Regions from separate parts of the Brevundimonas faecalis genome, predicted to be linked through region 2. Evidence: predicted binding sites of a transcription regulator. Region 2 holds the regulator's gene; the other holds the start of a gene.
What was found. Region 2 encodes HrcA, which represses chaperone genes, less so after heat shock. Its sites were predicted from a motif close to GTTAGCANTCNNNNNNNNNGANTGCTAAC; they were not measured.
Positions count from the first base shown of each region.

Region 1 (15,164 bases), on a different contig from region 2:
TCGTCTTCATCTGGGTCGCCGTGGCCGTCTTCGCCGTCGGGGCGGTGATGAAGGTGCGTCGCGCCTCCGCCACGGCCGAGACCGTGGTCGCGCCGGAGCCTGGCCTGCTCGACGATCCGGTCGAGGACCGCATGGCCGCCCTGGACGAAAACGCGCCGCGTTGAGGTCGGGACCGTTTCCGGCCTAGAAGGAAGCAATGATCCTTACGCGCCTCCCCGCCGCCCTCGTCCTGTCCCTGGCCCTCATGGGGGGAACCTCCGCCTGCGCCCAGAGCGCGGCGATCTCCACGGGCGGCGATGAAGTCATCCGCACCGTGCGCACGGTGCCCGCGCCCGCGCTCCCGGCCGAGGGCGCCGTCCCCCCTCTTGTCGTTCCGACCACGGCCGAGACCTTCGACGCCGTCAGCACGGCGCTGGACGACGCGGCCGAAGCCTGGAGCTCCGGCGACGTCGAGGCCGTGATGGCGGCCTATGTGGCGGACGAACCCCTGCTGGTCTTCCTGGGCGACACCCCGCTGAAGGGGCCGGACGCCGTGCGCGCGGCCCTGCAGCAACGCGCCGCCGAGCCGGGCGGCCTGGGCGTCATGACCTATGAGTGGTTCGAGACCCTGCAGTTCGACGTCAACACCGCCGTCGTCTCCGGCCGGGTCGTGGTCCGTCGCGAGGGCAAGACCCAGCGCGGCCTCTTCACCCGCGTCCTGCGCCGCACCGAAAACGGCTGGCGCATCGTCCATGATCAACTCGGCTGGGGCACCGCCGCGTAAGGCGTCGGCGCGAAGCCTTGCATAACCGCAGGGGGCCAATCCCAATGATTCATTGGGATTGGCGTGGGTCTCGACATGAAATTCCAGCCTGGGTCGGGCGCGGCGTCATAATAGGCGCCTGATCTTTCTCATCGTCCGCCCGACCTCCTCCCTCTCCCGCAGATTGCACTCATTGCACTGTTTTTTCATTGCACGGTGCAACGGCCCGCCGCCTAGAGAGCGGCGTAGAGGGCCTCGATCAGCCGCAGGGCGCGCGGATCGCCGATCAGGTGCGGCGACTGGCGCGTCATCACATAGGCCGCCGAAACCCCGGTCGCCGGATCGGCGAAGGTCATCGACCCGCCCCAGCCGTAATGGCCGACCGCCTCGGGATTGGGACCGAAGACGTTCAGGCCCTGGTTGCGGGTGAAGCCCGCCGCCCAGCTCATGACATAGGGCAGGACCCTGTCCTGGCCGTTGATGCGCTCCCGCGTCGCCTGGGCCAGGGTCGCCTCCGACAGGACGGGCGTCTGGTCCAGGGCGCCGCCCGTGGCGACGATCGACATCATCCGCGCCAGGTCCTTCGCCGTGCCGTGCAGATTGGCCGAGGGGATCTCCGCCATCCGCCATTCGGTCGAACCCCGCCCGCCGGGGGCTGAGCCGCGATCCAGGAAGGCGGCCTTCTTGATCGCGTCTATGGGGCCCAGGTCCGGCGCGGCGGCGGGCTTCCTCAGCTGGGCCACGCGCTCGTGCTCGCTCTCCGGCAGGCCGATCCACAGGTCCAGGTCGAAGGCCTGGGCGAAGTCCTCGCGCAGGGCCGTACCCATGGTCCGTCCGTCGACGATGCGGAACAGCTCGCCCGCCAGATAGCCGATGGTGATCGGGTGATAGCCGGACGCCGTCCCCGGCTCCCACAGGGGCGTCTGGGCCGCCAGCCTGTCCAGCACCGCCTGGCGGTCGAACCAAATGGCCGGCTCCACCCCGTCGGAAAAGCCCGGCAGGCCGGACTGGTGGCTCATCAGCTGGCCGACGGTCAGCCGGTCCTTGCCCGCCGCGCCGAAGGCCGGCCAGTGGTCGGCCACCCGGTCCTCATAGGACAGCAGGCCCCTTTCCACGCAGCGCGCGATCATCAGGGCCATCACCGCCTTGCCGGTCGAGAAGACGGGAACCAGGGTCCGGTCCGTGAAGGGCGTCCGTCCCGCCGTGTCCGCTGATCCAGCCCACAGGTCCGCGACCACCTCGCCGTCGATGACGACGCTGAACCGCGCCGCCAGCTCGTTCAGCCCCTCGGGCGCGTCGACGAAGTTGGCGGCGAAGGCGTCCTTCACCGCGTTGAAGCGGGGCGGGCAGAAGCCGTGGATTTCGGGCAGGTCGGTCATGATCGGGGTCTAGCGCGTCGGGCGGTTCAGGTCACGGGCCGCGACCGATCACCTGCGCGCGGCGGCCGTGGCGTTCCGTGCCGCCTCGAACTCGTCGCCCGGCTTCCATGCGGGCCAGTCGCGCGAATTGGCCAGGGCGGCGCCGACCTCGTACAGCAGTTGAACATCGGCCGCCGCCGCGTCCATCTTCCACTCCGGCGTCCATTCATCCGTGGGCTGATGATAGCGATTGGCCACATAGTCGCGGCTGGCGGCGTTGTGGCCGGTGAAGCCCGCGGCGGCGAACAGGGCGGGCACGCCCTTCCTCGCCAGCGGGAAGTGGTCGGAGCGATAGAAGGCGCCCGCCTGGGGCGCCGGGTCGGGGATCAGCCGCCGCCCCTCGCGCGCCGCCAGGACCGCTAGCCGGTCGTCCAGATCGTTCTTGCCCGCCCCGATGACCACGATGTTCGGATCGATCTCCGTCCCCGGCAGCAGGCTGTCCATATTGATGTTGGCCACCGTCGTCTCCAGCGGCCAGACGGGGTTGGCGGCGTAGTATTCGGCCCCCAGCAGGCCCGTCTCCTCCGCCGCCCAGCTGACGAAGACGGTCGAGCGCTCGGGGCGCGGCCCCTCGGCGAACAGGCGGGCCAGCTCCAGCACCGCCGCCACCCCGGTCGCATTGTCCACGGCCCCGTTGTAGATGTCGTCGCCGTTCTTGGGCGTGGCCCGGCCATAGGCGTCCCAGTGGGCGCCGAACATCACCGTCTCGTCGGGATGGGTGGTTCCGGGCAGGCGGCCGATGACGTTGCGGGTCTGCACCCGGTCCGCCTTCTGGCCGAAGTCGATGGACAGGGTCACGCCGTCCAGCGCCACGGGACGGAAGTCCGGCGTGCGGGCCTGGGCCTTCAGCGCCTCGAAATCCAGACCGGCCTCCTGGAACAGTCTTTCGGCCACGGCCCCCTGGATCCAGCCCTGGGCGGCCACGCGCTCCCTGTCCGGGTCGGCGCGGACGATGTCCAGCTTGGGCGCGGTCGAGGAATTCTGCAGCGTCGACCAGGGATAGCCCGCCCCCGGCGTGTCATGGATGACCAGGACGCCCGCCGCCCCGTGGGCCGCCGCGACCTGGAACTTGTAGGTCCAGCGCCCGTAGAAGGTCATGGCCTGGCCGTCGAACCTGCCCGCGACCGGATGGCCCTCGGGCGCGCCGAAGTCCGGGTCGTTGACCAGGACCAGCATGATCTTCCCGGTCAGGTCGACCCCCTTGTAGTCGTCCCAGCCCCGCTCGGGCGCATCCACGCCGTAGCCGACGAAGACCAGGGGGGCGTCGGTCAGGCTGATGCGCTCCACCGGCCGGTCGGACGAGACGATGACGTCTGTGGGCCGCTCCAGCTTCGTGGTCCCGCTCGGGGTCGTGACATTGATGGTCGCCGGTCCGTCCTGGCGGGTGCGGCTGACCTGGGCGACCTGGACCCAGGCTCCGTCGGGACCGCCGGGCTCCAGGCCCAGGGCCCGGAACTGTTCGGTCAGCCATTCGATGGTGCGGTCCTCGCCGGGCGACACCGGCCCGCGTCCCTCGAACGCGTCCGAGGCCAGGACCCGCGTCGCCTCGCTCAGCCGGGCCGGGTCCACCCTGCCCGGCGCGGTCTGGGCCAGGGCCGAGGCGGAGCTCATCAGGACGGCGGTCAGACCCAGAAGGGCGGCGGAGCGGAAGATCGGCATGGGCGGGAACTCTTGCGACGACGGGTACTGCTCTCACGCTGCCCCCTGAAACCTCTCCTGTCGACCCCGGCCGCCATCGATCGGCCTTGGCGTGGGTCAGCGACGGCGCAGCCAGTCCAGCAGGCCGTCCGCCGCCACAACCCCCGACGCGAAGGAGGCCTGCAGCAGATAGCCCCCTGTCGGGGCCTCCCAGTCCAGCATCTCGCCCGCCAGGAAGACGCCCGGCCGCGCCTTCAGCATCAGGCGCTCGTCCACCGCCTCCAGCCGGACCCCGCCGGCCGAGGATATGGCCCGCTCCAGCCCCCGGGGCGCGGACAGCGCCAGCTCGACCCCCTTGATGCGGCGCGCCAGGGCGTCCGGGGCGTCGGGCAGGGGACCGGCCTCGCGCAGCAGGGCGACCGAGGCGGCGTCCAGGCGCGCCGCCTTCCGCAGCCAGTTGGACAGGCTGTCCTTGCCGCGCGGCCGCGACAGACGCTGGGCCAGGGCCTCGGTTTCCAGATCGGGTCTCAGGTCCAGCGACAGAGGCGCCGACCCGTCGCGTCCGATCGCTTCGCGCAGCCCGGCCGACAGGGCGTAGACCCCGCCTCCCTCGATCCCATAGACGGCGATCATGGCCTCGCCCCGCACCCTGCGCCCGGCGTGGCTCAGGGCGATCCCCTTCAGCGGGGTTCCGGCGAACCGCTCGCGGAACAGGGGCGACCAGGCGACCTCGAAGCCGACGTTGGCGGGACGGAAGGGGGCCATGTCCGCGCCCGCCGCCTCCAGCGCCGGAACCCAGGCGGCGTCCGACCCCAGCCTGGCCCAACTGGCGCCGCCCAGGGCCAGGACCACGGCGTCGGGCCGTTCCAGCCGCTCGCCCTCGGGCGTGTCGAAGACCAGGGCGCCGTCCCGCCACCCCTTCCAGCAGGACCGGGTGCGGACCTCGACGCCCAGCCCCTCCAGCCGCGCCAGCCAGGCCCGCAGCAGGGGCGAGGCCTTCATGGCCTTGGGAAAGACCCGGCCTGAGGAGCCGACGAAGGTCTCCTGCCCCAGGCCCTCGACCCGGGCGACCAGATCGGCGGGCGAGAAGGCCTCCAGCCAGGCCGCGACGCGGTCCCGCGCCGGGGCGTCGTAGCGGTTCAGGAAGGGTTCCCGCGCTTCCGAATGGGTCAGGTTCAGCCCGCCCCGCCCGGCCATCAGGAACTTCCGCGCCGCCGACGGCATCCGCTCGTGGACCACGACCTTCATCCCGGCTTCGGCCAGGCGTTCGGCCGCCGTCAGCCCGGCGGGGCCCGCCCCGATCACGGCGACGGTCGGAGATGCGGAGGAGGGGGCGTCGATCATCATCGCCTTCCTAGACCGGAACGTCCGCGAACGGCATACGCTCTGTCCTCATGAGCGTCGCCTTCACCCGAGAAGAAGATCTGGAAGCCACGGCCGCCGACCTAGTGGACCGCCCGATCTCGCCCCATCCCAACCATGTCACGCCCGAGGGCCTGGCCCTGATCGAGGCCGAGCTGGCCTCGGCCCGGGCGGCTTACGCCAAGGCCCAGATGCAAGGCTCGATCGAGGCGGACCGCACCGCCATGGCCCGCGCCACGCGCGACCTGCGCTACTGGTCGGCGCGACGGGCCTCGGCCCAGCTTCTGGAGACGACGCCCGACGGCCGGGTGCGCTTCGGCGGCTCCGTGACCATCGAACGCGAGGACGGCCGCACCCAGACCTGGCGCATCCTGGGCGAGGACGAGGCCGACCCCGCCAAGGGCAGCGTCAGCCACGTCTCGCCCCTGGCCCGCGCCCTGATGGGCAAGCGGGTCGGCGACGAGGCGACGGTCGCGGGCCAGGCGGTCGAGATCGTCGCCGTCGACTGAAGGCGCGGCGGCTCAGTAGCCGCCGGTCCCCTTTTCCTTCGCCACGGGCTGGAAGTCGCGCACGAAGCGTTCCAGCAGGCGCACGCTGAAGCCCGCCGATCCCGCCGGCTTGACGTCGCTGGCGCCGCCATAGGCCATGTTGGCGATGTCCAGGTGGGCCCAGGGCGTCTCCGGCCGGGCGAAGTAGCCGATGAAGTGGGCGCCGGTCCCCGCGCCCGCGCCGCCCTCGCCGGAGTTCTTGATGTCGGCGATGGTCGAGCCGGTCGCCCCGACATAGGAGGGATGCAGCGGCAGGCGCCACAGGCGCTCGCCCGTCGCGTCGCCCGCGACCCTCAGCTGGTCGGCCAGGGCGTCGTGGCGGCTGAACAGGCCCGCATAGTCGTTGCCCAGGGCGCCGCCGACCGAACCGGTCAGGGTGGCCACGTCCACGATGGCGGCGGGGTCCAGCCGGGTGTCGGCCCAGACCACGGCGTCGGCCAGGACCAGCCGCCCCTCGGCGTCGGTCGAGATGATCTCGATGGTGCGGCCGTTCATGGTGGTCAGGACGTCGCCGGGCCGGATGGCGTTCCCGTCGGGCATGTTCTCGGCCAAGGCCGCCACGGCGGTCACGTCCACCGGCGCGCCCGCCTTGGCCAGGGCCAGGACGGCGCCGACGACGCTGGCCGCGCCGGACATGTCCATCTTCATATTGCCCATGTTGGCGCCCGGCTTGATGGATATCCCGCCGGAATCGAAGGTGATGCCCTTGCCCAGCAGGGCGACGGGGCCGCCGGCCGGCGCGCCCTGTCCCTTGTAGCGCACGACCAGCAGGCGGGGCGGACGCGGCGAGCCCTGGCCGACGCCCAGCAGCGAGCCCATGCCCAGGCGCTGCATGGCGGGCACGTCCAGCACCTCGATCTCGACGCCGGGAACTCCGGCGAAGGCGGCGCGGGCGCGCTCCACGAAGCTCTCGGGATAGACGACGTTGGCGGGCTCGTTGGAGATGTCGCGGGTCCAGGCCATGGCCTCGACCAGGGCCGCGCCGCGGCGCCAGGCGGCCTGGGCGGCCGGAGCGTCGTCGGCGACCACGGCGATCCCGCCGGGTGCGGGGACGTCGCGGCCGGTGGTGCGGTGCAGGTCGGAGCGGTACTGGCCCAGGCCCAGACCGGTCGTCAGTTCGGCGACCCTGTCGGCGGACAGGCCTCCGGTCAGGACGGTCATGGCGCCCGGCTGCGCGATCAGGGCGCGTCCCGCCACGGTCCCGGCCGCCTGGACGTCGGCGGCCTTGGCGTCGCTCGGCAGGCCGACGACCAGGACGCGGTCCCAGCCGCCCACGCCGTGCAGGCTCAGGGTCTGGCGGGCCTTGTAGTCGAAGCGCGCGGCGCCCAGGGCGGCGGCCACGGCCTCGCGCACGGCGGGGGTCAGGGCGGCGCCGCGCGTCGCCAGATCGGCCTCGGCCCCCAGCGGCAGGACCAGGGCGCCCGAGGCCTGACCCGGCGCGGCGACGAAGGCGACAGCGCGCTGCGCGGCCGGAACCGCGCGCGGCGTCAGGTCGGCGGCCGCCTGATGCGACGGAGTCTGACGCGACTGGGCCTGCGCCGGCAGGACGACGGTCAGGCTGACGGCCGCCAGGGCGGCGGCTGCGGCGAAGGTCGGAACGGTCTTGGTGCGGCGCATCGGTCGGAGCCCCCTCATGGCGATGAAGGGGCGTTTATGGCCGGGGTCGTCGAAGCGGCGCAAACCGTTCCCGTCAGGGAAGGGCGCGCCGCGACGCCGTGTCGCGGTCCCGCCTCAGCAGGCGACGCGGCCGGGGCGCAGCTTGGGCGCGGCGGCGGGCTTGGTCGCGACCGGCCTCGACAGTCGGCGGGCCTCCAGCAGGGCGCCGATCCAGCCCCACGCGGGTTCCTTATGAGTGCGGTACATGTTTTCCATCGGTCGTCCTCCTTTCGTGTGAGTTGAATATGCGGTTGACGCGGGAGGAGAACAAACGAGACGATGGGGTCTACGCATAAGGTTTGCTTATGAATGATGTCCTGTCCCGCATCCCCGTCGACGCCCTGCGCGTGTTCGAGACCGCCGCGCGCCTGCTCAGTTTCACCCGCGCCGCCGAGGCCCTGGGCATGAGCCAGGCGGCGGTCAGCTGGCGCATCCGCGATCTGGAGCAGAGGCTGGACCGCGCCCTGTTCGTGCGGGGGACGCGGCAGGTGTCGCTGACGCCGGAGGGCGAGCGGCTGGCCACGGCCTCGATCGAGGCCATGACCCTGTTGCGGCGCGCCGTGGCCGATGTGGTCGAGGCCGATCAGGGCGTGCTGGCCGTCACCACCCTGCAGACCCTGGCGACCCAGTGGCTGGCGACGCGGCTGGGGGCTTTCCAACTGGCCAATCCCGATCTGGCGGTGCGGGTGGACACCAGCCCGACCCTGTCCAGCCTGGGCGCCGACGGCCTGGACGTGGCCCTGCGCTTCGGTTCGGGTCGGTGGCCGGGGCTGGAGAGCCGCTTCCTGATGCCCGCTGTCTTCACCCCCCTGTGCAGCCCCGCCATGCGCGACCGGCTGGACCTGAAGACGCCGGCGGACCTGAAGCGCGCCCATCTGGTGGGGGAGCCGGACGAATGGGCCGCCTGGTTCGCCGCCGCCGGGGTGGCGCCCGCCGACGCCGCTCCGCCGCCGCGCCTGACCGCCGACAACCAGGCCATGGAGGTGGCGGCCGCCCTCGGCGACCAGGGCGTGGCCCTGGGCTCGCCCATCCTCTACGGTCGCGAGATCAAGCGCGGCCTGCTGGTTCGCCCCTTCGAACAGACGGTCGCCCTGGCGGAGGGTTACTGGCTCTGCTACCCGCCCGCCCGCCGCCTGACCTCCAAGATCGCCCGCTTCCGCGACTGGGCCCTGGACACCGCCCGCGCCGACCCCGCGGTGGTCGAGAGCGCACGGCTGGCGGGGCGGGAAGTAGGGGAGGCGGGCGCCCCGCCGGCATAGAAAAAGGGCGGGACCTTTCGATCCCGCCCTTCGGTCGTCTTAGCGTCGGATGGCTTGGACTTAGAAGTCCATGCCGCCCATTCCGCCCATGCCGCCCATGTCGGGGGCGCCGCCGGCGCCGCCCTTCTTGGGCGCGTCGGCGATGGCGGCTTCCGTCGTGATCATGATGCCGGCGACCGAGGCGGCCGACTTCAGAGCCGAACGAACGACCTTGGCCGGATCGATCACGCCCATCTGGACGAGGTCGCCGTACTCTTCGGTCTGGGCGTTGAAGCCGAACGAGGCGTCGCTCGAGTCCATGACCTTGCCGACCACGATCGAGCCTTCGACGCCCGAGTTCTCGGAGATCTGACGGATCGGAGCCTGCAGGGCGCGACGGACGATGGCGATGCCGGCGTTCTGATCGGCGTTGACGCCCTTCAGATCGATCAGCTTCTTGGAGGCCTGCAGCAGGGCCACGCCGCCGCCCGGGACGATGCCTTCATCGGCGGCCGCGCGGGTCGCGTTCAGGGCGTCGTCGACGCGGTCCTTCTTTTCCTTCACTTCGACTTCGGTCGAACCGCCGACGCGCAGGACGGCGACGCCGCCGGCCAGCTTGGCCAGACGCTCTTGCAGCTTCTCGCGGTCGTAGTCCGAGGTGGTGTCCTCGATCTGACGCTTGATCTGGCCGACGCGGGCCTCGATGCCGTCCTTCTCGCCCGAACCTTCGACGATGGTGGTGTCGTCCTTGGTGATCTGGACCTTCTTGGCCTTGCCGAGCATGTCGAGGGTGACGGTCTCAAGCTTGATGCCCAGGTCTTCCGAGATGACCTGGCCGCCCGTCAGGATGGCGATGTCTTCCAGCATGGCCTTGCGGCGGTCGCCGAAACCCGGAGCCTTGACGGCGGCGACGCGCAGGCCGCCGCGCAGCTTGTTGACCACCAGGGTGGCCAGGGCTTCGCCTTCGATATCCTCGGCGATGATCAGCAGGGGACGGCCCGACTGAACCACGGCTTCCAGCACCGGCAGCATGGGTTGCAGCGAGGTCAGCTTCTTCTCGTGGAGCAGGATGAGGGGCTCTTCGAGGGCGACCTCCATCTTGTCGGCGTTGGTGATGAAGTAGGGCGACAGGTAGCCGCGGTCGAACTGCATGCCTTCGACGATGTCGACGGTGGTTTCAGCCGTCTTGGCTTCCTCGACCGTGATGACGCCTTCGTTGCCGACCTTGGCCATGGCTTCGGCGATCAGGGCGCCGATTTCAGCGTCGCCGTTGGCCGAGATGGTGCCGACCTGGGCGATTTCCGAGTTGTTCGAGACCGGCTTGGAGATGGTCTTCACCTCGTCCAGAGCCACGGCGACGGCCTGGTCGATGCCGCGCTTCAGATCCATCGGGTTCATGCCGGCGGCGACGGCCTTCAGGCCCTCTTGCACGATGGCCTGGGCCAGGACGGTGGCGGTGGTGGTGCCGTCGCCCGCGTTGTCGTTCGCCTTGGAGGCGACTTCGCGGATCATCTGGGCGCCCATGTTCTCGAAAGCGTCTTCCAGCTCGATTTCCTTGGCGACCGAGACGCCGTCCTTGGTCGAGCGCGGGGCGCCGAACGACTTCTGGATCACGACGTTGCGGCCCTTCGGACCCAGGGTCACCTTGACGGCGTCAGCCAGGACGTTGACGCCCTTCAGCATCTTGTCGCGAGCGTCGGTGTTGAACTTTACGATTTTAGCGGCCATGCGGGCAGCTCCTATCTAGATGTTTCTATTGAAGAACGTCGAACGTCGGGTGCTTACGCCAGCACGCCCAGGACGTCGGATTCCTTCATGATGATCAGGTCTTCGCCTTCGATCTTCACTTCCGTGCCCGACCACTTGCCGAACAGGATGCGGTCGCCGGCCTTCAGTTCCAGGGCGACGTGCTTGCCGTCTTCGTCACGGACGCCGGGGCCCACGGCGACGACTTCGCCTTCCTGGGGCTTTTCCTTGGCCGTGTCGGGGATGATGATCCCGCCCTTGGTGGTGGTAGCTTCTTCAACGCGCTTGACCAGCACGCGGTCGCCGAGAGGACGAAACGCCATCTGATGATCTCCTGATAGGTGTCGGTTTAAGCCCCGGAACCTGCGGCTTTGGCAGCCGCCCTCCCCGAGTGCTAACGCGACGGGAGTTAGGGGGAGGGCGGGAGACCGTCAAGGGCGGCGCCGGCCGAATTCCGGCGTCCAAGATGACTTGAATATGAACGGGACCCCTTGGGGTCGTTCAGCGGGAGCTTCCTAAAAGGGGGACAACGGATCAACCGGCTTTCGAAAGGAGCCCCGCCATGAAGACCCTTGCGAAGATCGGCGTCGGCGCTGTCGCCTTGACGATGCTGGCGAGCACGCCTGCCGCCGCCCAGCACTATCGCGACCGCGATCGCGACAACACCGGCCGCGACGCCGTCCTGGGCGCCGTCGTCGGCGGCGTGGCCGGGGCCATCATCGGCCAGGGCGACGGACGCTATGTCGCGGGCGGCGCGCTCGCGGGCGCAGCCCTGGGCGCTGTGGCTTCGGACAACGACCGCGACCGCAACCGGTGCGACTATTACCGCGGCGGGCGCTGCTACCAGAACCAGGGCCGGTGGGATCGCGACTACTACAACGACCGCTACGACAATGATCGCTACGGCGACCGACGGGGCTATTATCGCGACGGTCGCTACTGGCGGAACCAGGGCGAATGGCGCAGTCATCAGAACCGCCGCGACCGCGACTATCGCTACGACCGCCGCTGGTAGTCTCTCGCGATCAATGACTGAAGGCTCGGCGGCGACGCCGGGCCTTTTTCATGTCGGGCCTCAGCGGATGCCGACGGTCAGGGTGTAGTTGGCGTGCTCGTCGCGCCGTGCGGCGTTGCGCATCAGATAGACCCGGACGACATAGTCGCCGTTGGACGGCAGACGGCCCGAGAACTGGTTCCCCGAGGTCGAGCCGACGAACAGGGCCTCGTCCGCGCCCTGCTTCGTGACATTGAAGTAGGCGGAGGCGTTGCTGGACTGCAGTCGCACATTGAGCGTCTGACCCCCGCGCGCGCCCAAGACGTAGTCGACCGTGTCATAGCCGTGGATATTGCCATGCAGCGTCGTCGAGGATGTTCCGCGCGCGAACTGGATCCGCTCGGTGCGGCCGTGGTCCTGGGCCATGGCGGGCGCGACGCAAAGCGCGGCGGCGAGAGACAGGGCGAAGGCGGATCTGAACATCTGGGTATCTCCGGTTTCCGGGCCGAAACGGCTTGGGTGTCGACGGGTTCCTGGACCTGTTCCAGGTCAGCGCAGCAGGCGGGTCAGAAGGGCGGCTGTCGAGGGGTCGAGGCCGGGTCCAGGTTCGCCCGCCGCCACATCCTTCAGCACGGCCCTGGCCAGGACCTTGCCCAGTTCGACGCCCCATTGATCGAAGCTGTTGATGTCCCAGATGACGCCCTCGACGAAGGTCTTGTGCTCATAGAGGGCGATCAGGGCGCCCAGGGTCCGGGGCGTCAGTCGCGGCATCAGGATGGCGGTCGAGGGCCGGTTTCCGGAAAAAGTCCTGTGGGGAGCCAGACGGTCGGCTTCGATGTCCGAAGCGCCCGAGGCGATCAGTTCGGCGCGGGCCTGGACTTCGGTCTTGCCTTGCATCAAGGCCTGGCCCTGAGCCAGGGCGTTGGCCCAGAGAGGGCTTTCCGAGCTCGTTCCGTCCGTCGAGGCGACGATGACGAACTCGGCAGGGACCACCTGCGGTCCCTGGTGGATCTGCTGGAAGAAGGCGTGCTGGCCGTTGGTGCCGGGCTCGCCGAAGACGACGGGGCAGGTCTGACGTCCGACCGGCGATCCGTCGCGACGGACGCCCTTGCCGTTCGATTCCATCTCCAACTGCTGCAGGAAGGCGGGCAGGCGACGCAGGGCGTGGGCGTAGGGGGCGACGGTGCGGGTCGGGCGGTGCAGGCCGTCGACATTATAGATCTGGGCCAGGGCCATGAGGACGGGAGCGTTCCGTTCCATCGGGGCCTCGAGGAAGTGACGGTCCAGTTCGGCGGCGCCGTCGAGGAAGCCCTGGAAGGTCTGCCAGCCCAGGCCGATGGCACAGGACAGGCTGACGGCCGACCACAGGGAATAACGGCCGCCGACCCAGTCGTTGAAGCCGAAGACGCGGCCGCACCCGAAGGCAGCGGCGCGTTCCGGGGCGGCGGTGACGCCGATGAAGTGCCTGTCCAGGCCCGCAGCGGGCAGGGCGGCGGCCAGCCAGGCCTTGGCGGCTTCGGCGTTGACGAGCGTCTCGTGGGTGGTGAAGGTCTTGGAGACGGCGACGATCAGGGTGGTTTCCGGATCCAGTCCTGTCAGGGCCTCGGCCATGTCGCGCGAGTCGATGTTGGAGACGAAGCGCAGGTCGATCTCTGGATCGAGCGGGCGCAGGGCGTCCCAGATCAGGCGGGGGCCCAGGTCCGAGCCGCCGATGCCGATATGGACCACGGTCTTGAACGCGCGTCCGCTTGCTCCTGTCTCGATTCCGGACCGTACGGCTTCGGCATAGAGTTTCATTTCGGCGCGGACGGCGTCGACCTGGGCGGAGACCGGGGCGCCCAGGGCGTGGAAATCGGCGCCGGCCGGCGCGCGCAACGCCGGGTGCAGGGCCGCTCGGTCCTCGGTCGAGTTGACGGCCTCGCCCGCGAAAAGCGCGGCGCGACGGCTTTCCAGATCACAGGCTCGCGCCAAGGAAAGAGCGGCCTCGAAGCCCGTGCGGGTCCAGCTCTGCTTGGACAGGTCCAGATGAAGTCCGGCCGCATCGAGCGTCATCCACGACAGGCGATCGGGGTCGGCGGCGAACTGATCGACGATTCGGGCGTCGGCGTCCCGGCGGGCGGCGGCTTCCAGCTCGGCCCAGGCGGCGTACGGCGTCAAATGTCTTCCCCCTTGGTCGTCACGCGGCCCGGCCGTGATTTGGTACGGCGCTTGCAAGCCCTCGTTTACGGCTCAGGCCTAGAAGAGTTCAATCAACGGCCGGGTTCAACCGAGTTTTCCAATTGGTCTTCTCGGACGGTCGCTCAAGAAAGGATGCCGCCCATGTCCTGCGGACTGATGCTCGCCGCCGTTCTCATGCTCAGCGATCCCGCGGTGGCCGAAGCCGCCGCCCAGCCGCCGGTCACCGCCGACGCGCCGGTTTCGGTCGCCCATGAGCCCCTGTTCGCCGATCTGGTGACGCGCTCGGGTTCGCTGAAGGCGGTGGTCGACGGCTGGATCGCCTCCGACGCCGCCCAGGCCGAGGGCTTCCTCACCGGCGCCGCCTTCACCGGCTTCAAGGCCCAGGCGGCCGAACTGGCTGCTCGCGACCTTCAGGGGCATCTGGTGCTGAAGGAACGCGGCACGGACAATGACCTGAAATGCATCCTGCGCGGCATCTCCGAGGACATGCCCAAGAAGGTCGCGGCTGTGGAAAGCGCGGCCGGCGCCGCCGAGCGGAAGGTCGCCCTGGAAGAACTGGCCTATCTGCTGAACGACAATGTCGAGGTCATCACCTCGCCGCCTAAACCGGCCGTCTGAGAGGCGGATGGTTTAGGGCCTTTGGGGCCTATCGCGCTTCGCGCTGCTTGAGGCTCCGATCAACGTTTTTGCGGCGGTCCGCAGGGCGTCGACGACGACGCCCTCGGTCAGAAGCTGGGGCAGGATGCGCGGCTCCGGCTTGCCGGGCGCATAGAGCAGATAGAGCGGCACGCCCGAGCGGCCGTGGCGTTGCAGCTCGGCCGTGATCGCGTCGTCGCGACGGGTCCAGTCCCCGACCAGATAGACGGCGTTCGCCGCCTGCAGGGCCTCGGTCGTGCGCGGCGAGGACAGGGCGGCGCCCTCGTTGATCTTGCAGGTGACGCACCAGTCAGCGGTGAAGTTGACGAGGACCGGACGACCTTCGGCCAGGGCGTTGCGGAGGGCGGTTTCGGACCAGGGGGCGGACGGCAGGCGGCTGTCGCTTGAGGCGCGGTCGGCGGGCGCCGCGCGACCGGCTATGACGCCTAGACCCAGGGCGAGGATCAGGGCTGCAGCGGCCGCCGAGGCGAACACGCGGCCCCGATCGGGCGACGCCTGGCCTCGGCCGAACAGCCACAGGGCCAGGGCCAGCATCAGTCCGGCGCCGAACAGCAGGGCCAGGGCGTCGGCGGTCTGACGGCCGTAGACCCAGGCCAGCCACAGGGCGGCGCCGTACATGGGGAAGGCCAGCAGGTTGCGCAGGCTTTCCATCCACGGACCTGGGCGCGGCAGGCGGGCCAGAAGGCGCGGGCTGAAGCTGATCAGGACATAGGGCAGGGCCAGGCCCAGGCCCAGCATGACGAAGACGGCCAGGGCCATGGGCCAGGGCATGACCAGGGCCGCGCCCAAGGCCAGGGCCATGAAGGGCGCCGTGCAGGGTGCGGCCACCACGACGGCCAGGACGCCGGTGAAGAAGGCGCCCACGGCGCCGGGCAGGCGCGACAAGGAGCCGTTCCCGGCGCCCTGCAATCCCGATCCGACATGGAAGACGCCGGACAGGTTCAGGGCGACGGCCAGCATCAGCAGGGCCAGGGCCGCGACTACGGC
Region 1 covers NZ_JBEPTF010000002.1:437,215-452,378, reverse strand. The annotation lists gene rarD (EamA family transporter RarD) at 1-164, shown strand, start outside; gene ABIE19_RS10180 (YybH family protein) at 197-763, shown strand; gene ABIE19_RS10175 (serine hydrolase domain-containing protein) at 976-2,121, opposite strand; gene ABIE19_RS10170 (M28 family metallopeptidase) at 2,170-3,819, opposite strand; gene ABIE19_RS10165 (BaiN/RdsA family NAD(P)/FAD-dependent oxidoreductase) at 3,916-5,142, opposite strand; gene greA (transcription elongation factor GreA) at 5,193-5,669, shown strand; gene ABIE19_RS10155 (leucyl aminopeptidase) at 5,682-7,325, opposite strand; gene ABIE19_RS10150 (hypothetical protein) at 7,440-7,580, opposite strand; gene ABIE19_RS10145 (LysR substrate-binding domain-containing protein) at 7,670-8,623, shown strand; gene groL (chaperonin GroEL) at 8,684-10,330, opposite strand; gene groES (co-chaperone GroES) at 10,384-10,671, opposite strand; gene ABIE19_RS10130 (YMGG-like glycine zipper-containing protein) at 10,911-11,363, shown strand; gene ABIE19_RS10125 (hypothetical protein) at 11,424-11,825, opposite strand; gene pgi (glucose-6-phosphate isomerase) at 11,892-13,499, opposite strand; gene ABIE19_RS10115 (hypothetical protein) at 13,662-14,138, shown strand; gene ABIE19_RS10110 (protein-disulfide reductase DsbD family protein) at 14,151-15,164, opposite strand, start outside.
Region 1: the regulator HrcA is predicted to act here: its motif matches at 10,719-10,747, upstream of groES (co-chaperone GroES).

Region 2 (15,164 bases):
TGATCGCCCGCTTCTGGGGCGCGCCGCTGACCTTCGACGCCGCCTGAGGTCCGCCGCGCCCTTCCTTGCGCTCATTGCACCGTGCAAAGGAAAAAACAGTGCAATGCGTGCAATAGGCCCCGATGGAGCGACGCCTATTCCGCCGGACGCGCGTCCGGACGCTGTCGGCCGAAGGTCGGCGCCCGTTCCTTCTGTTCCGCCCAGTAGGCCGGGCCGTCGTCCGGCTTGAACATGGTGCGCGGCACGCCGTTGCGGTCGACCACGGCGAAGGTGTTGGTCGAGGCCTGATAATAGAGGGTGTCGCCGTTCGGCCGCTTGACCGTCTCGGTCCCCTTCGGCGTGGCCTGGGTGAAGGCCCGCACCTTGTCCAGATAGTCGTCCGCGGACCGGGCGCCGAAGGCCGCGCCGTTGCGTTCGTACAGACGCTGGACCTTGGCGTCGGCGGTTTCACGACGATTGGCCGTCACCGGCGGCTTGGCCTCGGGCGCGGTTTCCGCCTGGCCCCCCTCCGGAGCCGCAGCCGAGATCAGGGCGACCGGCTCGGCCGCCGGCCGATCCCGCGTCTCCACCGCCGAACCGCCGCTGTCGCATCCCGCCAGAATGAAGGCCGCGACGACCCCGGCCGTCGTCCATTGCAAGCGCATGAGCCCCTCCCCGAAATCACGCAAAACGCAGTTACGCATATTTTGAATGTTCTTGTAATGTTCCTATTCACATTTTTGTTCGGATCGCTCCGTCTCGACGGCGTCACGCGGCGGGGCTAGAGGTTTGGAATGAGCGCATCCACCCTGACCGGCCGCAAGATCCTGTTGATCGTCGGCGGCGGCATCGCCGCCTACAAGGCGCTGGAACTGACGCGTCTGCTGAAGAAGGCGGGCGCCGAGGTGATGAGCCTGCTGACCTCGGCCGGGGCCGAGTTCGTCACCCCCATGTCCCTGGCCGCTCTGACCGGCCATCCGGTGCGGCAGGACCTGTTCATGCCGGAAGACGAAACGGCCATGGGCCATATCGAGCTGTCGCGATGGGCCGACCTGGTGGTCGTGGCGCCGGCGACGGCGGGGCTGATCGCCAAGGCCGCCAACGGCATGGCCGACGACCTGGCCTCGACCACGCTTCTGGCCACGGACAAGAAGGTGCTGCTGGCGCCGGCCATGAACGTGCGCATGTGGCTGCACCCTGCGGTTCAGGCCAATGTCGAGCGGCTGAAGAGCTTCGACGGCTTCCACGGCGCGGCCGTGGTCGGTCCCGACGACGGCGAGATGGCCTGCGGCGAGTTCGGCCCCGGCCGCATGGCCGAGCCGGCCGTCATCCTGGAGGCCATCTCCCGCCTGCTGGCCGGGCCGGACGGGCGTCCGCTGGCGGGCCGCAAGGTCGTCGTCACGGCGGGGCCGACCTTTGAACCGATCGACCCTGTGCGCGGCCTGACCAACCGGTCCAGCGGCAAGCAGGGCTACGCCGTCGCCGCCGCCCTGGCCGAACTGGGCGCCGGGGTGACCCTGATTTCCGGCCCCGTCGCCCTGGACGCGCCCGTGGGCGTGACCCGGGTCTGGGTCGAGGCCGCCGTCGAGATGAAGGCCGCCGTCGAGGCCCATCTGCCCGCAGACATCGCCGTGATGAGCGCCGCCGTCGCCGACTGGCGCGTGGACGGCGTCGCCTCCGGCAAGATCAAGAAGAAGCCCGGCGGCCCGCCGTCCCTGGCCCTGATCGAGAACCCCGACATCCTGGCCGCCGTCTCCGCGCCCGGGGCGAAGCGGCCGAAGCTGGTGGTCGGTTTCGCCGCCGAGACCAGCGACCTGGAGGCCAACGCCCGCGCCAAGCTGTCGCGAAAGGGCTGCGACTGGATTGTCGGCAACGACGTCTCGAGCGAGGTCTTCGGCTCGGACGGCAACGCCGTGACCCTGTTCACCCGGGACGGCGCCGAGCCCTGGCCGCGCCAGTCCAAGACCGATGTGGCGAGGAAGCTCGCCCTGCGCATCGCCGATCACTTCAAGGCCTGAGAGAAGACAAGCCCCATGACCACCGTCCGCGTCGAACGCCTGCCCCACGCCGAGGGCCTGGCCCTGCCCGCCTATGAGACCACGGGGTCGGCGGGGATGGACCTGCGCGCCGCCCTGCCGGAACTGGAGCCGGTCATCCTGGCGCCCGGCGAACGCAAGCTGATCCCGACCGGCCTGAAGATCGCCCTGGAGCCGGGCTATGAGGCCCAGGTGCGGCCCCGCTCGGGCCTGGCGCTGAAGCACGGCGTCACCTGCCTGAATTCGCCCGGCACGATCGACAGCGACTATCGCGGCGAGGTCGGGGTCATCCTGATCAACCACGGCCAGATCGCCTTCGAGATCAAGCGCGGCGAGCGCATCGCCCAGATGGTGATTGCGCCCTACGCCCAGGCCGTCATGGCCGAGGTCGAGGCCCTGGACGAGACCGCGCGGGGGGCAGGCGGCTTCGGCTCGACGGGACGCTGACGAACCGCGTTTTGAAAAACGGCGCTTTACGAACTGCCGGGATTCAACCTAGCGTAGAGACATGAATAGCCTGGACCAGCTCGTCTACTGCAGCCGCGCCCGGTTGGGCGACACGCAGGCCGTCGAGCAGATCGCCGACATCGTCCACGTCTCGACCGTCCGCAACGCCCGGGTCGGCATCACCGGCGCCCTGACCCTGAGGGGCGACGTCTTCGTCCAGCTGCTGGAAGGCAGCCCCACGGAACTGGATATCCTGATGCTGCACCTGCATTTCGATGCGCGGCATGAGGATATCGTCGTCCTGGCGCGGGAGCGGATCGCGCAGCGCGCCTTTCCGGCCTGGGGCATGACCGCGCCCCGGCCGGACCATCTGGCGACGGGCGACCTGGATCGCCTGATCGCCCAGCGCTCGACCGACATCGGCTCCTGGCGCGAAGCCTTGGGCGCGGCGCACGCGGCCTAGGCTTCAGACGGAGGGGTTGGGCGACGGCGGGGTGATCTCGCGCTTCAGGACCTGCTCGCGCCAGGCGGTGTAGAGGCCGCTGCCGGCGATCAGGGCGGCGCCGGCCAGGGTCGCCGCCGTCGGTGCGTCGCTGAGCAGCAGCCAGCCCAGGACCACGGCCCCGACCATCTGCAGATAGTCGAACGGCGCCAGGGCGGAGACCGGGGCGTGCTGCAGCGAGGTGGTCATCAGAAGTTGCGCCAGCCCGCCCGCCAGCCCGCCGGCCGCCAGGACGGCCAGCACAGGCCAGCTGTGGCTGTGGCCGTCGATCAGGGCCAGGACGCCGCCGACGGTCGCGCAGGCGATGAAGAACCAGAAGACGATGGCCGTGGCCTTCTCCGTCTTGCCCAGCTGGCGCAGGGTGACGGTGACGGAGGCCGCCACGAAGGCCCCGCCGAGCGCGAAGAGCAGGCCGCCCAGCGGCGGCGCGCCCTCCATCCCCGGCCGCAGGACCACCAGGACCCCGAGGAAGCCGAGGATGACCGCCGTCCAGCGATGGCGCCCCACCTTCTCCCTGAGGAAGACGATGGACAGCAGGGTGGCGAAGATGGGCGCGGTGAAGCCGATGGTGGTGGCGTCGGCCAGGGGCAGCAGGCGCAGGCCCTGGAAGATCAGCAGGATGCCCGTCACCCCCAGGGCGCAGCGCCAGAGATGAACCAGGGGCCGCCGGGTCGAGATCGAGGCCAGGCCGCCCTTGAGGCTCAGCACCCACATCAGCACCACCGGCAGGCCGAAGATCGAGCGGTAGAAGACCATCTCGCCGGCCGAGACCGGCTCCAGCGTCGCCGCCCATTTCATCAGGGCGTACATCAGGGAGAAGCTGAGCGCCGCGGCCGCCCGCAACGCCATGCCGTAGCCTGTTCCGTGACGGCGCATCCGCCGGGTCAGGCCTGACGGAAGCCGAGCACGTCCTGCATGTCGTAGAGGCCGGGGCGGCGGTTGCGCACCCAGGCGGCGGCGGCCACGGCGCCCTTGGCGAACAGGGAACGGTCGATGGCCGAATGCGACAGGGTCAGCAGTTCGTCGTCCGAGCCGAACAGCACCGTATGTTCGCCGATGACGCCGCCGGCGCGCAGGGAGGCGAAGCCGATCTTGCCCGGCTCGCGCGGGCCGGTGATGCCGTCATAGGGGGCGGTCCTGAGATCCTCGAGGTCGCGGCCCCGGCCGTTGGCGGCGGCCTCGCCCAGCATCAGGGCGGTGCCCGAGGGGGCGTCCACCTTGCGCCGGTGATGGGTTTCCAGCACCTCGATGTCCCAGTCGCGGCCGTCCAGCCGCTGGGCCGCGTGTTCGACCAGGCCGATCAGGATGTTGAGGCCCAGGGAGAAGTTGCCGCTGCGGACGATGGCGATCTTCTCGGCCGCCGTCTCGATCTCGGCCTCCTGTTCGGGCGTCAGGCCGGTGGAGCCGATGACCAGGGCCGGTCCGCCCCGCGCGGCGCAGGCCTTGGCCAGTTCAACCGAGGCCTCGGGCGTCGAGAAGTCGATGATCACGTCGCACAGGTTCAGGCCGGGAGCCTCGCCCCGGTCGAAGCGGGAGGCGACCACGACGTCCTCGCGGGCGTCCAGAACCTGGGAGACGGCGCGGCCCATGCGGCCCCGGGCGCCGGAGATTCCGGCGTGGAAGATGTCGCTCACGCAGCGGTTTCTTTCGAATTATCGGCGTCGCCGCCCAGGATGTCGGCCCAGAAACGCCTGGCCTTGCCCGCGAAGCTGGAGTTGCGCGGACTCTGGCTTTCTCCGAACGAGGCCGCAAGCTCCTGCATCAGTTCCTTCTGACGCGCGGTCAGGTCGGTGGGGGTTTCGACGAAGAGTTCGACCACCAGGTCGCCGCGCTGGCGGCCGTTCAGATGGGGCATGCCCTTGCCCTTGATGCGGACTGTCTTGCCGGTCTGGGCGCCGGCCGGCACATCGACCGCGGCCTTGCACTTGCCGTCGCAGGCGTCGGAGATCAGGCAGGGGGCGTCGACGATCCCGCCCAGGGCCGCCACCGTCATCGGCACCGGCACGGTGACGAGAAGATCGAGGTTGTCGCGCTCGAACAGCTCGTGCGGCTTGACCGACAGGAAGACGTAGAGATCGCCGCGCGGCCCGCCGCGCTGACCGGCCTCGCCCTCGCCCGACAGGCGGATGCGCGAGCCGTCGTCGACGCCCGCCGGCACCTTGAGGCTGAGGTTGCGGGTCTTGCGGACCTGGCCGTGGCCCCGGCAGTTGGGGCAGGGATCGGAGATCATCTCGCCCGAGCCGCTGCAACGGGGGCAGGTGCGCTCGACCTGGAAGAAGCCGTTGGCCTGGCGCACGCGGCCGGCGCCGCCGCAGGTGGAGCAGATGGTCGGCTTGGTCCCCGCCTTGGCGCCCGAACCGTCGCAGACCTCGCAGGTCATGGTGGTGGGGACGGCGATCTCGACCTCGGAGCCCTTGTAGGCCTGCTCCAGGCTGATCTCGAGGTCGTAGCGCAGGTCAGAGCCGCGACGCGGGCCGCCCTGCTGCTGACGACCGCCGCGGCCGCCGAAGGCGTCCCCGAAGGCGTCGCCGAAGACCTGGGAGAAGATGTCGTTGATGTCGTGGAAGCCGGCGCCGCCGCGTCCGAACGGGTCGCCGCCGCCGGCGCCGCCGTTCACGCCCGCATGACCGAACCGGTCATAGGCCGCGCGCTTCTGATCGTCCGACAGGACGGTGTAGGCCTCGGAGATTTCCTTGAACTGGGCAAGGGATTCCTCGGAGCCGCCGTTGCGGTCCGGGTGATGGATCATGGCCAGCTTGCGATAGGCCGCCTTCAGGCCCGGCGCGTCGATGGTCCGTTCGACCCCCAGAATCTCGTAATAGTCACGCTGCGCCATCAGGCGTTCGTCCTCTTACTTCCCGCCGCGAGCGCCGCCTGTCGTTGGCCGAAGGTCGTCCGTTCGCGAATGACCAGGCTGACATGGGCGCCCGGTCGAATGATGCAAGTTTTATGAAACGGCCCCGCCTGCCGTCTGGCAAGCGGGGCCGATCCAGGTTCGTCGCTCTGGTTACGCGTTCTTCTTGTCGTCGTCGGCGTCGGAGACTTCCTCGAACTCGGCGTCGACCACGCCGTCGTCGGCCGGAGCTTCCGACGCGCCGTCTTCACCGGCGCCCTGCTGGGCGGCGTACATGGCCTCGCCCAGCTTCATCGAGGCCTGGGCCAGGGCGTTGGTCTTCTCGCGGACAGCCTCCGGGTCCGTGCCGTCCTTGGCCGACTTCAGGTCGTCCAGGGCCGACTGGATGGTCGACTTGGTCGCCTCGTCGATCTTGTCGCCGTGCTCCGACAGGGCCTTCTCGGTCGAGTGGATCAGGCTGTCGGCGCCGTTCTGGGCCTCGACCAGTTCCTTGCGGGCCTTGTCGGCCGCAGCATTGGCCTCGGCTTCCTTGACCATCTTGTCGATGTCGGCGTCCGACAGGCCGCCGTTGGCCTGGATGCGGATCGACTGCTCCTTGTTGGTCGCCTTGTCCTTGGCGGTGACGTGGACGATGCCGTTGGCGTCGATGTCGAAGGCGACCTCGATCTGCGGCATGCCGCGCGGCGCCGGCGGGATGCCCATCAGGTCGAACTGACCCAGGACCTTGTTGTCGGCGGCCATCGGGCGCTCGCCCTGGAAGACCCGGATCGTCACGGCCGACTGGTTGTCGTCGGCCGTCGAGAAGACCTGGCTCTTCTTGGTCGGGATGGTGGTGTTGCGTTCGATCAGCGGGGTGAAGACGCCGCCCAGGGTTTCGATGCCCAGGGTCAGCGGGGTCACGTCCAGCAGCAGCACGTCCTTGACGTCGCCTTGCAGAACGCCGGCCTGGACGGCAGCGCCCAGGGCCACGACCTCGTCAGGGTTCACGCCCTTGTGCGGCTCCTTGCCGAAGAACTTCTTCACCGCTTCCTGCACGGCGGGCATGCGGGTCATGCCGCCGACCAGGACCACCTCGTCGATGTCCGCAGCCTTCAGGCCGGCGTCGGCCAGGGCCTTCTTGCACGGCTCGATGGTGCGGATGACCAGGTCCTCGACCAGGGCTTCCAGCTTGGCGCGCGACAGCTTGATGTTCAGGTGCAGCGGGCCCGAGGCGTTCATGGTGATGAAGGGCAGGTTGACCTCGTACTGGGTCGTCGAGGACAGCTCCTTCTTGGCCTTTTCAGCCTCTTCTTTCAGGCGCTGCAGGGCCAGCTTGTCCTGGCGCAGGTCGACGCCCTGCTCCTTCTTGAACTCGTCGGCCAGGTAGTCGACCAGGCGCAGGTCGAAGTCCTCGCCGCCCAGGAAGGTGTCGCCGTTGGTCGACTTCACCTCGAAGACGCCGTCGCCGATCTCCAGGATCGAGACGTCGAAGGTGCCGCCGCCCAGGTCGTAGACGGCGATCTTCTGACCGTCGTTCTTCTCAAGGCCGTAGGCCAGGGCGGCCGCGGTCGGCTCGTTGATGATGCGCAGGACTTCCAGGCCGGCGATCTTGCCGGCGTCCTTGGTCGCCTGACGCTGGGCGTCGTTGAAATAGGCCGGGACGGTGATGACGGCCTGGGTCACGGTCTCGCCCAGGTAGGCCTCGGCGGCCTCCTTCATCTTGCCCAGGGTGAAGGCCGAAACCTGCTGGGGGGAATAGTCCTTGCCGTGGGCCTGGACCCAGGCGTCGCCGTTCGGGCCCTTGACGATGTCATAGGGCACCATGCCCTTGTCCTTGGCCACCACCGGATCGTCGAAGTTGCGGCCGATCAGGCGCTTGATCGCGAAGAAGGTGTTGGCGGGGTTGGTGACGGCCTGACGCTTGGCGGGCTGACCCACCAGCACTTCGCCGCCGTCCTGGATCGCCACGACCGAGGGGGTGGTGCGGGCGCCTTCGGCGTTCTCGATGACCTTGGGGTTCTTGCCGTCCATGACGGCGACGCAAGAGTTGGTGGTGCCGAGGTCGATGCCGATGATCTTGGCCATGAGCTTGTCTTTTCACTCCTTGCGGCGGGCGATGCGGCGGCCTTCGATGAAGCACCGCGCGTGACCGCCCCCTGTTGGGCTTGCTTAGCCTTTCCGGTGCGTCCGGTCGGGCGGGTTGAATGGTTTCGGTCGAAAGCCCCAAACGAAGCGGGGTTTCTTCCAGACTGGCCCGGATATGGGAAAGACCGCAGGGGCTGCAAGGGTTTCGTGCGGTTCGGGGCGGATTCGGCGGCGTTTCCGCGATGAAGAGGGCGAGAAGCCTCATCCGGCCCTACGTGTCGTCTTCTCCCGGCAGGAGAAGGGTCTTAGATGGCGAGCATGTCCTCGCCCCGCGAAACCCCGACCGGCCTGCCCGGCTTTCGTCTGTGGCCGGGCGCGCTGGATGCGGCGGCGCAGGCCGTCCTGCTGGATCAGGTGCTGGCGGCGGCGCGGACGGCCCCCTTCTATCGTCCCGTGACGCCGGGCGGGCGGCCCTTTTCGGTGGAGATGACGGGCCTGGGGCCGCTGGCCTGGGTCTCGGACCGGGCGGGCTATCGCTACCAGCCGACCCATCCGGTCACGGGCGAGGCCTGGCCGCCCATGCCGCAAGCCCTGCTCGACCTGTGGGACGCCCTGACCGGCTGGCCCGTTCCGCCCGACGCCTGCCTGGTCAACCTCTATCGCCTTGATGCGAAAATGGGTCTGCATCAGGATCGGGACGAGGCCGATCTGACCGCGCCCGTCCTGTCGGTGTCCCTGGGCGACACGGCGGTGTTTCGCATCGGCGCGGCCGAGGGCGGTCGGACGCAGAGCCTGAAGCTGGCCTCGGGCGACGTCTGCGCCCTGACGGGACCGGCGCGGCTGGCGCGGCACGGGATCGACCGGCTGCTGGCGGGGTCGTCTCAGTTGGTGCCCGGCGGCGGACGGATCAATCTGACCCTCAGACGCGCCCGCTGATCGGGACTCGACGGCGACGTCAAAGCCGGGTCACAGTCGCCGCCTCATATCTGAAGCCGCACGGAGACCCGCGATGACCCTGATCACCCGGCCCGAGGGCCTGAGCGCCGACCAGATCGCCCCCAGCCGCCGCAGCCTGGGGGTCGCGGCTCTCGGCGGCGTCGCCTTCGCCGCCTACGCGCCCGCCGCCGTGAGCCAGTCGGCCCAGCCGGTCACGACCGACGGCGCGGGCCTGACGACCGCCGTCGTCTCCTATCCCGCCCCGGACGGCTTCGAACTGCCGGCCTATGTGGCGCGGCCGGAGGGCCAAGGCCCCTTTCCCGTGGTCGTCGTCGTGTCCGAGATCTTCGGCGTGCACGAATACATCCGCGACGTCTGCCGCCGTCTGGCCAAGGCGGGATACGCCGCCGTCGCCCCCGCCTTCTTCGTCCGCGTCGAGGACCCGGCGCCGCTCAGCGACATGCAGGCCGTCATGCGGATCGTCGCCGCCGCCGGCTATGAACAGGTGATGGGCGACGTGGGCGCGACCCTGGACTGGATCGGCGCGCAGGCCTGGGCCCAGTCGGAGCGGGTCGGAATCACCGGCTTCTGCTGGGGCGGCAAGGTGGTGTGGCAGGCCTGCGCCCGCTTCCCCGCCCTCGACGCCGGCGTCGCCTGGTACGGCCGACTGGCGCCCGCCGCCACGGCGACCGAGGAGCAGAAGACGGCGGGCCGGCCCTGGCCGGTCGATCTGGCCGCCGAGCTGAAGGCCCCCGTCCTGGGACTCTACGGCGGTCAGGATGCGGGCATCCCCCTGGCCAGCGTCGAGGCCATGCGCGCGGCCCTGGCCCAGGAGGGCGCGGCCGGAAGCGAGATCGTGGTCTACGACGACGCCCCGCACGGCTTCCACGCCGACTATCGCGCCAGCTATCGCGAGGCGGATGCGAAGGACGGCTGGCGGCGGTTGCTGGCCCTGTTCGAGGCGCGCCTGAAGGCCTGATCCCCGTCGGACATGAAAAAGGCCCGGAGCGAACGGCTCCGGGCCTTTCCAGTTTCACGGGCGCAGCGCTCACGCCTTGGCGTCGAAATTCCCGCCGGTCGTATTGGCTTCCGAATAGGCGCCGCCGGCCGCCGGGCCGGAGCCCTTGGCGGCGACCGCCACCATGGCGGCGCGCACGGTGCGGCCGAACAGGGCGTAGCCCGGTTGCAGGGTCTGGATCACCGTGCCGCCCGGCACCGTGTCCGAGGGCTGTTCCATCACGGCCTGATGCAGGTGCGGGTCGAAGGCGTCGCCCGGCGCCGGATCGACGCGCGTCAGGCCGTTGGCCTCGAAGGCCGACAGCAGGGATTTCTGCGTCAGCTCCAGGCCCGTGACCATAGCGGCGGCGGGACCTTCGGCGTCCTTGGGCGCGGACTGCAGGCCGCGTTCCAGGGTGTCGGCCACGCTCAGCAGGTCCTTGGCGAAGCGCTGGATGGCGTAGGCGCGGGCGTCGTTCTGTTGCGTCTCGGCGCGGCGCTTGATGTTCTCGGCGTCGGCCACGGCGCGCAGGGCGCGGTCCTTCCACTGGTCGCGCTCGGCGATCAGGGCGTCGACCACGGCCATGTCGCCGTCTTCGGCGCTTTCGGCGTTGAAGTCGGCCTCGCCCATGTCCTGCTCGAGTTGGTCCCGGGTCTCGTCGTTGATGTCGTTCACGTCTCTTGTCCGTCCAGAATCCGGCCCAGCACCCGTGCGGTGTAATCCACCAACGGAATGACGCGGGCATAGTTCAGTCTTGCAGGGCCGATGACGCCGACGGCGCCCAGCATCCGCTGCCGACCCGTCATATAGGGCGCCGCGATCACGGCGGAACCCGAAAGCGAAAACAAGCGTGTTTCGGCGCCGATGAAGATGCGCACCCCCTGGGCCGCGCCGACCCCGTCCAGCAGGCCGATCAGCTGTTCCTTCTGCTCCAGGTCGTCGAACAGGACGCGGACCCGTTCCAGGTCCTCCACGGCCTGGGCGTCCTGCAACAGGTTGGCGCGGCCGCGCACGATCAGGGCGCGTTCCCGTTCGCCCCCGCCCGACCAGGCGGCCAGACCGTCCTCGACCAGACGGGCGGCAGCGGCGTCCAGCTCGCGCCGGGCGGCCTCCAGTTCGGCGCTCATTTCCGAGCGGGCCTCGGCCAGAGGCCGGCCTTTCAGGCGGGCGTTGAGGAAGTTGGAGGCCTCGGACAGGGTCGAGGGCGTGACCCCGGCCGACAGGGGCATCAACCGATTCTCGACCGTGCCGTCGTCCGCCACCAGGACCGCCAGGGCCTGGTCGTGGCCCAGAGCGACGAACTCCACATGCTTGACGCCCGCGTCGCGCACCGGGCTGGCGACGATGCCCGCCCCGCCGGCCAGACCGGACAGCAGGTTGGTGGCGGCGTCCAGGGCCTCTTCGAAGTTGCGACCCTTTCCTGCCAGGCGGGCGTCGATCTCGCGCCGCTCCTCCTGGCCCAGGTCGCCGATCTCCAGCAGGCCGTCGACGAAGAGGCGCAGGCCCGCATGGGTCGGGACCCGTCCCGCCGAGGCGTGCGGCGACGCCAGAAGCCCCGCCAGGGTCAGGTCCTGCATGGTGTTGCGGATCGAGGCCGGCGAAAGCGCCACCCCGCCCCGCGACAGGGTGCGGGAGCCCACGGGCTCTCCCGTTTCCAGATAGGATTCGACGATGCGGCGGAAGATGTCGCGCGCACGGGCGTCCAGGGTCGTCAGACCTGCGGTCGCGCCGCCGAACGGGGAAGGATGAGGGGCATACAGGCTCACGGTTTCAGGATAAGCACGCCCAGCCCTGGTTCCAAGGAAGATCAAATGCGCCCGTCCGAACGCACCCCCGAACAACTCCGCGCCGTCACGCTCGAGACCGGCGTCAATCGCTACGCCGAGGGCTCCTGCCTGGTCAGCTTCGGCCACACCAAGGTCCTGGTCACCGCCTCGATCGAGGAGAAGGTGCCGGGCTGGATGCGCAACACCGGCCAGGGCTGGGTCACGGCGGAATACGGCATGCTGCCCCGCGCCACCCATACGCGCGGCCGCCGCGAAGCCGCCGCCGGCAAGCAGTCGGGCCGCACCCAGGAGATCCAGCGCCTGATCGGCCGCTCCCTGCGCGCCGTGGTCGATCTGAAAGCCCTGGGCGAGCGCCAGGTCCTGATCGACTGCGACGTGATCCAGGCCGACGGCGGCACGCGCACCGCCTCGATCACCGGCGCCTGGGTGGCCATGGCCTCGGCCCTGAAGCACCTGACCGACGAGGGCGTGCTGAAGACCGATCCGATCCTTGATCAGGTCGCGGCTGTTTCGTGCGGCATCTTCAACGACCTGCCGGTGCTGGACCTCGACTATGAGGAAGACTCCGCCGCCGAGGCCGATTCCAACTTCGTCCTGACCGGCGGCGGCGGCATCGTGGAAATCCAGGCCACCGGCGAGAAGCGCGGCTTCAGCCGTCCCGAGTTCGACCGCCTGTTCGAACTGGCCGGGATGGGCTGCGCCGAGTTGTTCGCCCTGCAGCGCGCGGCCCTGGACGCCGCCGGACGATAGGTCCTTTTCCCGGAGCCGGATCGGGGTCATCGTCCCTGGCAGGCGAACCCCCGATCCGGAGCCCCGCATGACCCGACCGTCCCTCATCCTCGGCGCCGCCCTGGCCACGGCCTTGCTGGCGGTCCCATTGGCGGCCTGTCAGCCGCGTCCTGAAGCGACGACGCCCGCACCCGCGCCTTCGACCCCGCAGGTCCGCGAGCCTGAGGCCCGTCTGCCCGAGGGACCGGAGATGGCGCCCCGTCCCGTTCCCCTCGACGAGCGCCCCTGCCGCGAAACCCTGGGCGAGACGGCCTCCGCCCGCCTGGTCCAGCGCTGCATCGCCGTCAGCCCCGCCACGCGCCCGCCTTGCAACGCCGCCAACCCCTGCGACCTGATCCAGGGCGAGATCGATCGGTCATGCGCCATGTACGGGCCGGACGAGCAGAAGCCGAAGGAATGCGCCGCCTGATCCGAGCTTGAGCCCGACTCAGGTCCGCCAGGTCTCGGTGAAGACGCGCTGGAAGTTGGCGCCGAGCACCTTTTCGACGACGCGAACAGGCTGGCCGCGCTCCAGCAGGGCGCGGGCGATGATCTCGGGTCGGTCGGATCGGTTCAGACCCGTGACGAAGGGCGGGCGGCCTTCGCCCGGCGCGGACACGCCCGCCGCCTTGCGGGCGGCGATGGAGGCGTCCCATTCCGCCATGCTTTCCGGCGAGGTGTCGAACGGGGTCAGGATGGCGTCGCTGCCGATGCCGACGTGGTCCTCGCCGCACACCGACAGGGCGTGCAGCATGTGGGCCATGTAGTCGTCCAGCGACTGCTGCTCGGGGCCGGCGCTGATGTAGCTGAGCCCGTAGATGCCGACGACGCCGCCGCTGTCCGCCACGGCGCGCAGAACCGCATCGCTCTTGTTGCGGGGATGGGCGTAGGCCGAATAGCAACCGGCGTGGGTGATGGCTGCGGGCCGGGCGGAGGCGGCCACGGCTTCCAGGCTGGAGCGTTCATCGGCATGGCTGAGGTCCAGCGTCACGCCGCAGGCGTTCATGCGGGCGATCGCCTCGCGTCCCAGGGCGGTCAGGCCGGTCGAGGGCTGAGGCGCCATGACGCCCGAGGCGAAGGGCGAGACGCCGTTATAGCCGAGTTGCATAACCCGCACGCCCAGGGCGCTGAAGTGGTCGACGTTTTCCGGCTTGCCATCCAGCATGCCGGCGTCCTCGAACGAATAGACGACCCCGACCCGCCGGCTTCTCTTGGCGACCAGCAGGTCCGCGGCCGTCGTGATCTTCATATAGACCTCGGGGCTGAGCGCGATGGCCTTGTCGAAGGCGGCGATGTCGGTGTTGACCGCATCATACGTGCCGGACGATCCGCCGATGGTCATCTTGAAGGCAGTCAGGCCCGAGTTCAGCACCTCGGCCGCCGTGGCGCGATCCAGAGGCGCGGCGTCGTCGAACGGGCCGACCAGATTGCCGTCGATGACCATGGCGTTTCGATACAGCCGTGCGATCGCGTCGTCCGTCGCCGGCTCCGCCTGCGAGGCGCGTACGGCGCCGGGCGAAAGCGCTGCGGCGGCGGAGGCCGCAAGGAAGGCGCGTCGGTTCGTGTTCCAGCTCATCCTGTCGCCCTCATCGCACGTGGTTCGTCCACGAAACGAATGTGTAGGCAGCTACGTATTTTCGTCAACCGGCCTTTGAAGGCAGGCCTGAGATTCGATCGCTGATGCGGTCGAACATGGATCTCCGCGCCAGGGCGTCGTCGAGCCGGTCGAGCGCCGCCACGACGTCGCCCGCCTCTTCGTTGAGTTCGGCGGCGACCTCGTTGAAGGCCTCCCACAGGGGCGTCATCTGTTCGACCAGGGCGTCCCCGGCCGGCGTCAGGGACAGGGTGCGTCGCCGGGCGTCCGCAGGGTCGGGCGCGGAGCGGATGATCCCCGCCCTTTCCAGCGAACGACACGACTGACTGACCGAGACATGGGTGATGCGCAAGGCCGCCGCGATCTCGCCGACCGTGGTGGGGCCCTGGAGGATCATCTGGTTCAGGACGCCGAACCAGCGCTGTTCGAACGTCAGGCCGCGAACGGCGTAGATGCGGCCGCCGTCGCTGTCGATCCGGTCCGACAGCCGCCGCAGCCGGGCGCCGAGGGCCTGGCCGCCCTTATCGCGGCTGTAGTCGCCAGAGTCGCCGTCGCGCCCGTCTTCATCCTGGGTCATGCGCCACAGTTACCGGCAGAACCACAGACGCAAAAGGCCCCGCCGTCGCCGGCGGGGCCTTCTTCAGTTCAGCCGTGAGGCCGAGGCTTAGTCGCGACGGCGACGGCCGCGATCGCCGCCCCGGTCGCCGTCACGCTTCGGACGGCCGCCGGTGTCTTCCGACAGCGGGGCTTCACCGCGTTCAGCGCGCTCGGCGTTGATCTTGTCGGTGATGTCCTCGCCGGTTTCCTGATCGACGACCTTCATCGACAGCTTGGTCTTGCCGCGATCGTCGAAGCCCAGGAACTTGACCTTGACCTCCTGGCCTTCCGACAGGACGTCGGCCGGGTTGGCGACGCGTTCCAGAGCGATCTGGGACACGTGGACCAGGCCGTCGCGCGCGCCGAAGAAGTTCACGAAGGCGCCGAAGTCGACGACCTTCACGACCTTGCCCGAGTAGATCGCGCCCACTTCCGGCTCGGCGGCGATGGAGTTGATCCAGGCCTTGGCGGCTTCGATCTTTTCCTGCTCGTTGGCGGCGATCTTGATGGTGCCGTCGTCGCCGATGTCGATCTTGGCGCCGGTCTTCTCGACGATCTCGCGGATCACCTTGCCGCCCGAACCGATCACTTCACGGATCTTGT
Region 2 covers NZ_JBEPTF010000007.1:11,809-26,972, reverse strand. The annotation lists gene ABIE19_RS17090 (glutamate racemase) at 1-47, shown strand, start outside; gene ABIE19_RS17085 (S-type pyocin family protein) at 135-644, opposite strand; gene coaBC (bifunctional phosphopantothenoylcysteine decarboxylase/phosphopantothenate--cysteine ligase CoaBC) at 774-1,997, shown strand; gene dut (dUTP diphosphatase) at 2,013-2,462, shown strand; gene ABIE19_RS17070 (BLUF domain-containing protein) at 2,524-2,925, shown strand; gene ABIE19_RS17065 (DMT family transporter) at 2,929-3,840, opposite strand; gene dapB (4-hydroxy-tetrahydrodipicolinate reductase) at 3,849-4,598, opposite strand; gene dnaJ (molecular chaperone DnaJ) at 4,595-5,800, opposite strand; gene dnaK (molecular chaperone DnaK) at 5,972-7,882, opposite strand; gene ABIE19_RS17045 (alpha-ketoglutarate-dependent dioxygenase AlkB) at 8,192-8,818, shown strand; gene ABIE19_RS17040 (dienelactone hydrolase family protein) at 8,892-9,797, shown strand; gene grpE (nucleotide exchange factor GrpE) at 9,867-10,445, opposite strand; gene hrcA (heat-inducible transcriptional repressor HrcA) at 10,487-11,575, opposite strand; gene rph (ribonuclease PH) at 11,627-12,352, shown strand; gene ABIE19_RS17020 (hypothetical protein) at 12,420-12,800, shown strand; gene ABIE19_RS17015 (dipeptidase) at 12,819-13,946, opposite strand; gene ABIE19_RS17010 (MarR family winged helix-turn-helix transcriptional regulator) at 14,011-14,541, opposite strand; gene pnp (polyribonucleotide nucleotidyltransferase) at 14,629-15,164, opposite strand, start outside.